DNA from 2 places in the Burkholderia sp. AW49-1 genome. Region 1 is predicted to be linked to the other one. Evidence: predicted binding sites of a transcription regulator. Region 1 holds the regulator's gene; the other holds the start of a gene.
The links. Region 1 encodes FliA, which starts transcription of late flagellar genes. Its sites were predicted from a motif close to CTAAAGTTTNNNNNNNNNNNGCCGNTA; they were not measured.
Positions count from the first base shown of each region.

Region 2: the regulator FliA is predicted to act here: its motif matches at 1,568-1,594, upstream of flgK (flagellar hook-associated protein FlgK).

Region 1 covers NZ_JBSAXF010000008.1:190,859-194,243, reverse strand. Annotated here, with positions in the region: gene ahcY (adenosylhomocysteinase) at 1-1,304, opposite strand, end outside; S-adenosyl-L-homocysteine riboswitch at 1,339-1,455, opposite strand; gene ACV22W_RS15380 (RNA polymerase sigma factor FliA) at 1,540-2,274, opposite strand; gene ACV22W_RS15375 (nucleotide-binding protein) at 2,297-3,106, opposite strand; gene flhF (flagellar biosynthesis protein FlhF) at 3,099-3,385, opposite strand, start outside.
Region 2 covers NZ_JBSAXF010000013.1:157,313-160,697, reverse strand. Annotated here, with positions in the region: gene flgK (flagellar hook-associated protein FlgK) at 1-1,511, opposite strand, end outside; gene ACV22W_RS20820 (flagellar brake protein) at 1,707-2,462, opposite strand; gene flgJ (flagellar assembly peptidoglycan hydrolase FlgJ) at 2,698-3,385, opposite strand, start outside.

The sequences.
Region 1 (3,385 bases):
GCGACCTTTTCGTCGAGATGCTTCGGCAGCACGTACACCTTGTTCTCGTACTGTTCGCCGCGCGTGAAGAGTTCGATCTGCGCAAGCGTCTGGTTCGCGAACGAGTTCGACATCACGAACGACGGGTGGCCGGTCGCGCAGCCGAGGTTCACGAGGCGGCCTTCGGCCAGCAGGATCACGCGCTTGCCGTCCGGGAAGATGATGTGGTCGACCTGCGGCTTGATGTTTTCCCACTGATACTGGCGGGTCGACGCGACGTCGATTTCCGAGTCGAAGTGGCCGATGTTGCAGACGATCGCGTTGTGGCGCATCGCCTTCATGTGATCGTGGTTGATCACGTGGTAGTTGCCGGTCGCCGTCACGAAGATGTCGGCCTTGTCGGCGGCATATTCCATCGTCACGACGCGGTAGCCTTCCATCGCCGCCTGCAGCGCGCAGATCGGGTCGATTTCGGTGACCCACACCGTCGCGCCCAGGCCGCGCAGCGATTGCGCGCAACCCTTGCCCACGTCGCCGTAGCCCGCGACGACCGCGACCTTGCCCGCGATCATCACGTCGGTCGCGCGCTTGATGCCGTCGACGAGCGACTCGCGGCAGCCGTACAGGTTGTCGAACTTCGACTTCGTGACCGAGTCGTTCACGTTGAACGCCGGGAACGGCAGGCGGCCGTCCTTTTCCATCTGGTACAGGCGATGCACGCCGGTCGTGGTTTCTTCGGTCACGCCCTTGATGTGCGCGAGGCGCGTCGAGTACCAGGTCGGATCGGCGTCGAGGTGCTTCGCGATCGACTTGAAGAGCGCGACTTCTTCCTCGTTGGTCGGCTTCGCGATCACCGAACGGTCCTTCTCGGCCTTCGAGCCGAGGATCAGCAGCAGCGTTGCGTCGCCGCCGTCGTCCAGGATCATGTTCGCGAATTCGCCGTTCGGCCATTCGAAGATGCGGTGCGAGAATTCCCAGTATTCGTCGAGCGACTCGCCCTTGAACGCGAACACCGGCGTGCCGGCTTCGACGATCGCGGCAGCGGCGTGGTCCTGCGTCGAGAAGATGTTGCACGACGCCCAGCGGACATCGGCGCCGAGCGCCTTCAGCGTCTCGATCAGCACGCCGGTCTGGATCGTCATGTGCAGCGAACCTGCGATGCGCGCGCCCTTCAGCGGCTGCTGCGCCTTGTATTCGTCGCGGATCTGCACGAGGCCCGGCATTTCGGTCTCGGCGATGTTCAGCTCCTTGCGGCCCCAGCCGGCAAGCGCCATGTCGGCGACGATGTAATCCTTGGAAGCTTGCGAATCGATAATGGCGTTCATCACGCCCTCCTTTCTAAAAAAGTTCTAGAAATTGGTGACGTGAGCGCCGTTCAGGAAGCGGGGCCGGCGCGAATGTTGCCGCACGGCTGCTTGGTGAAGCTTTCCGAGCCTGGCGGACGCAGGATGGTCCGTCGCAACGCTCCTCGGAAAACGGGAGGGATTGTAGCAAATCGGCGCGGGAAATGCGCGCCGCGCGCCGCGCGCGGCGTCGACGCGCGCGGGCGTTATGAAAGGGTCAGTTCTCGGCGCCGACCCATGCCTGTTCGCGCAACCGCGCGCGCAGGCGCGCGACGGCCTGGCTGTGCAGCTGGCACACGCGCGACTCGCTGACCTCGAGCACCGCGCCGATCTCGCGCAGGTTCAGCCCACGCTCGTAGTACAGCGACATCAGCAGTTTCTCGCGCTCGGGCAGCCGCTCGATCGCTTCGACGAGCGCCTCGCGCAGGTGTTCGTCGAGCAGCGACGACAGCGGATCGGCGTGATCGACGCGATAGCGGTCGAGGAACGGCTCGTCGTCGGCCGCGCGATCGAAATCCTCGTAGTAGATGAGCTGGCTGCCGTGCAAGTCCTGCAGCATCCCCTGGTATTCGTCGAGCGGCATCTTCAGGTGCTGCGCGATCTCGGCCTCGCTCGCCGAGCGGCCGAGCTGCTGCTCGACCTGGTGCACCGCGTACTCGACCTCGCGCGACGTCTTGCGCAAGCTGCGCGGCAGCCAGTCGTTGCTGCGCAGCTCGTCGAGCATCGCGCCACGGATGCGCTGGGTCGCGTAGGTCTCGAACTGCGCACCCTGGTCTTCCTTGTAGCGGCCGGCCGCGTCCATCAGCCCGATCATGCCGGCCTGGATCAGGTCGTCGAGATCGACGCTCGCCGGCATCTTCGCGACGAGCTGCAGCCCCAGGCGCCGCACGAGCGGCGCGTATTGCGCGAGCACGTCGGCCTGGGTCATCTTTCCTTGAGCGTTGTACATCATGGCTCTCTCCTTCCGGTGGCGCTCACGCGGCGTGTGCCGCACCCGCCTCGTACGACGGCTTGCCGCCCGCATGCACGGCGCGGCCGGCGCCCGATCGCGGGCGCATCGGCCAGTACAGCAGGTCGGCGGCGATCTGCCGGTAATCGCGCGCGGCAACCGACGACGGGAACGCGTCGACCGCGGTATGCATCAGCTCGCGCGCATGCTCGACGAGCGGATCGGCGCTCACGCAGCCGGCGTCGGCGATCGACACCGTCAGGTAGCGGCTCGCGACGCCCGCGAGGTTGTCGAATGCGGTCCTGGCGTCGGCGTGGCTGCCGACATGATTGGTCAGCACGCGGAACTGCGCGACCGCGTGCGCGAAATGCAGGCGCTTCATGCACGCGTACGCCTCGGTGATCGCTTGCGCGGCGACCCGCGTGACGATCAGCACGTCGTGCGCCTCGCGCGCGAGCGGGGAGAACGTGCCGTCTGCACCGAGCTGCGCGTCGACCAGCACGATGTCGGCCTGGCCGTCGATGAAGTCGCTCAGTTGCGAATCGCTGTAGCCGTCCCGCGCGGCCGCGCACAGGCCGAACCCGGCGGCGACGCGCGTGCGTTCGCCGTCGCGCAGCCAGGCGCCCGCGAGCGTCGCCGTGGCCGAATGCACGTCGGCGCGCTCGTCGACGACGAGCACGTCCTTGCCGAGCGCGGTCAGCGCCGCCGCGACGTTCACGACGGTCGTCGTGCAGCCGACGCCCGCCGGCCCGCCCGTCACCGCGACGATGCGCGACGCGCGCCCGGCCAGCAGGCGCCGCAGCCCTTCGGCCTGATCGATGATCCGTTTATCCAAATCGCACCTCGTGCAGCTCGGCGGTGGAACGTGCGGTCAGTGCGGAAAGCAGCGTCGGCATGTCCTCGTCTTGCGGCACGAAGGGCGAGCCGTCGCGCGGCACACAGAACGCGCTCTTCAGCAGGAACCGGGTCGATGCGACGTACAGGTTTTCCGGCACTTTCTGGCCGGTCGACACGTAATGGACCGGCAGCTTGTAGCGGATCACCGTGTCGAGCACGCCGCCGAGGTGGGTCGCCTCGTCGAGCTTGGTCAGGATGCAGCCGGCGAGATCGGGAT
Region 2 (3,385 bases), on a different contig from region 1:
TTGTTGATCGTCACGGAAGTCGGCGGCGTGCCCGGGATCGTCACCGTGGTGCCGACCGGGAAGCCCGACAGCGATTTCGTCGCCGCGTCGTAGGTCAGCTTGGTCGACGGCACCTGGTAGCCGGCGCTCACCCCGCTCAGCGCGATCTTGCCGGTGCCGATGTTGGTGCTCGACGCCGACGTGATGGCCGGCGACGCGGCCGCGATCGCCGAGCCGCTCGTCGTCGCGAGGCCGAAACCCGTCAGTGCGCCGCGCGTCGGCAGCACGGTGAACTGGTCGCCGGCATTCATCGCGCCGGACGAGAACGAGAAGTTCAGCCCGCCGAGCGAAAGCGGCATCGGCCCTGCCTTCTGGTCGACCACCGCGCCGCTCGCACGGTCGGTCAGCGTGTAGTTCGTGCCGTCGTACGACAGCGTGTAGTCGCTCGTCGTCGGCTGCGACGCGTTGGCGAACGAGACGGACAGCGACGCGTTGCCGGTATTGCCCTGGTTCGAATAGACGGACGGGGCCGCCACCGTGAACAGGTTGCCGCCCGGCTTGCCGGACAGGTCGATGCCGAGCGCGTTCTGTGCGTTGACTTGCGCGGCGAAGCTGGCCGCGACCGCGCCGAGTTGCGCCTGCGCGGGGTTGAGCGTCTGGCTGCGGAACGCGAGCAGGCCACCGAGCGTGCCGCCCGACAGCGACGCATCCGGCAGCGCCTGATTCGGGCCCGGCGGGTTCGCGCCGGCGATCCCCTGCGACACGACGGTCAGCTCGCTCGGATCGGACGGCGACGTGACGGCCGCGAGCTGATAGCTCTTGTCGGCGAGGACGAGCGGCTGACCGCCCGCGAGGAACACGCTGTAGCCGCTGTCGTTGCGCACCACCTGCACGCCCGCGAGGCTCGACAGGTTCGACACAGCGAGGTCGCGCTGGTCCATCAGCTGGTTCGGCGGCTGCCCCTGGCTGCTCGCCGCCGAGATTTGCTGGTTCAGTTTCGCGATCTGCGCGGTGTACGTGTTGATCTGCGACACCGTGCTGGTGAGCTGCGTATTCACGCTCTGGCGCAGCGCGTCGTACTGCTGGCCGGCCGCGTTGAGCTGGTTCGCGAGAATCTGCGCGTTGCTGATGGCGGTCTGCCGCACCGACGGATCGGCGGCGCTGTTCGCCACGTTCTGCAAACCGGTGAAGTAGCCGGTGATCGCGGTCGAGATCCCGGCCGTCGGGCTGCCGACGTAATTGTTCAGCTGCGCGACGAGCGAATACCACGTCGATAGCGCGCCGCCCTGCGACTGCGCGCTGTTCAGCTGGTCGCTCAGGTACTGGCTGTACTGCCGCTGCACCGTGACGGTGTTCACGCCCTGCGGCATGTAGCCGCTCGACGTGTACTGGCCGCTCGCCTCCGCGTAGACCGGGCGTTCGACCGAATAGCCGGGCGTGGCAGCGTTGCTGATGTTCTGACCGGTCGTCGTGAGGCCCCAGAGCGCGGCATTGAGGCCGCTGACACCGAGGTTCATGAGTGTGTTGGACATGCGCGATCCTGATGAGCCGGCCGCGCTGCGGCCGCCGGGTTGCGTGACTCCCGGTATAACGGCCGCGGATCGGAAAAATTGAGGGAAAAATGCGCATGCGACGCGTGCGTGCGCGTCGTCTGTCGAGCGCCCCGGCGGGCGCTGCCGGCACCGGTGCGAAAGCGGCCCCGGGCGGGGCCGCGAGAGGGGCGTACGTCAGGCCCGCGCGAGCGAGCGGCGCTTCATCTCGAGCTGCGTGATCAGGCGCTGCAGCGTGTTCTCCGCGCTGCCCGGCAGCGACATGAAGCGAAACCCGAGCTGGAAGCGCCGCGAACCGTTCGGCATCTGGGTCGAACGCTGCGACACGAGCCGCAGGTCGAGCGACAGCTTGCCGTGGCCGGTCAGCTCAAGCTCGACGTCCGGCAGCAGCGTGCCGACCTCGAGCGCCTCGACACGCTCGTCGGCCGTGCGCAGCCCGACGCCGCCGAGCGACAGGTTATGCACCTCGAACACGAAGCTCTCGCCGTCCGGCAGCTTGCCGCGGCACAGGAACGGATCGACGATCGGCGCATCGACGCGGAAGTACTCGCGGCGCTGGATGCACATCAGCACGTCGGGAAAATCGGCGACGAACGCAGGCAGCCCCTCGTAACGCGTCTCGCGCGGTGTGCTCGTGCTGAATTCGACGCGCACGCCTTCGGGCGCCGCCGCGAACGTGCAATGCGACGCGCCGAGGATGCCGGCGTTCTGCTCGGACAGCGCGCCCCAGTCGAACGTGAACGTACGCGCGCCGACGTCGACCTCGAGCAGGCGCGTGACGAGCTGGCCGCCCGGGTACTGGACGGTCAGGAAGTCGCCGCGGTTCACGAGGTTGCGCAGCTGCACGCCGATCTCCAGCGGATTGCGGCGGGCGTAGTCGGGCCCGGAATGGCCCGCATCCAGGCTCGGATCGGTCGACGTTTCGATATTCATGGCTAGCCGGTTTTCTTGTCATGGGCGCCCGGGCGACCGGTGCGCAGTAAAACCGGGCCAGAACATGGCCCGGTTGCAGGTCTCACACACTTAGCGGCAGTGCTCACCGAAAGTTTAGATCGAATTGCCAGTTTTTTTCGCGCAAACGTTGAAACCGCGCGCGGCGGGGTGCCGGGCGCGGTCCGTAAGACTGCAAGAATGGGCGGCAGGCGGGGCCGTTCCGGCCCCTGCCCCGTCAGCCGATCTGCTGCATGATCGAGATCAGCTTCTTCGCGTAGTTCGGGTCGGTCGCGTAGCCGGCCTTCTGCAGCCCGTGCGCGAAGCCCTCGACGCTGCGGCTCGCGCTCAGCACGCCCGCGTAGCGCGGGTTGTTCTTCAGCAGGTTCGCATAATCGGTCATCGCGTGCTCGTACGAATCGTACGCGCGGAACTTCGCGACGACGCGGCGCGGCGCGCCGTTCACGTATTCGGTCGTCAGCGCCGACACCGTGCGGCCCGTCCAGCCCTTGTTCGCCTTGATGCCGAACACGTTGTAGCTCGTCGAGCCGTCGCTCGCGCGAATCTCGCGCTTGCCCCAGCCCGATTCGAGCGCGGCCTGGCCGACGATGAAGCGCGCCGGGATGCCGGTGGTCGCGCTCGCCGCCTGCGCCGGGCCGGCGAGGCGGTCGACGAACGCGTCGGCGTCCTGCGCGCCGCTCGCGCCCTTCAGCGGCGGCGTCAGCGCGCTGCCGGCCGTGTAGCCGCGCGCGCCGGCGAGCCCGCCGTTGTTCGCCGCGTTCGCGTAGGCCCTTGCCATCGCGTTCATCGCGGCGAGGCTGCCTTCGTTGCCCGACGTGCCCGAGCCGGCTGCACCCAGGCCCACCGCGCCGAGCCCGGCCGCGCCGGCGTCGGCCGCCGTGTCGCCGCCCGTGCCCTGCCCCGCG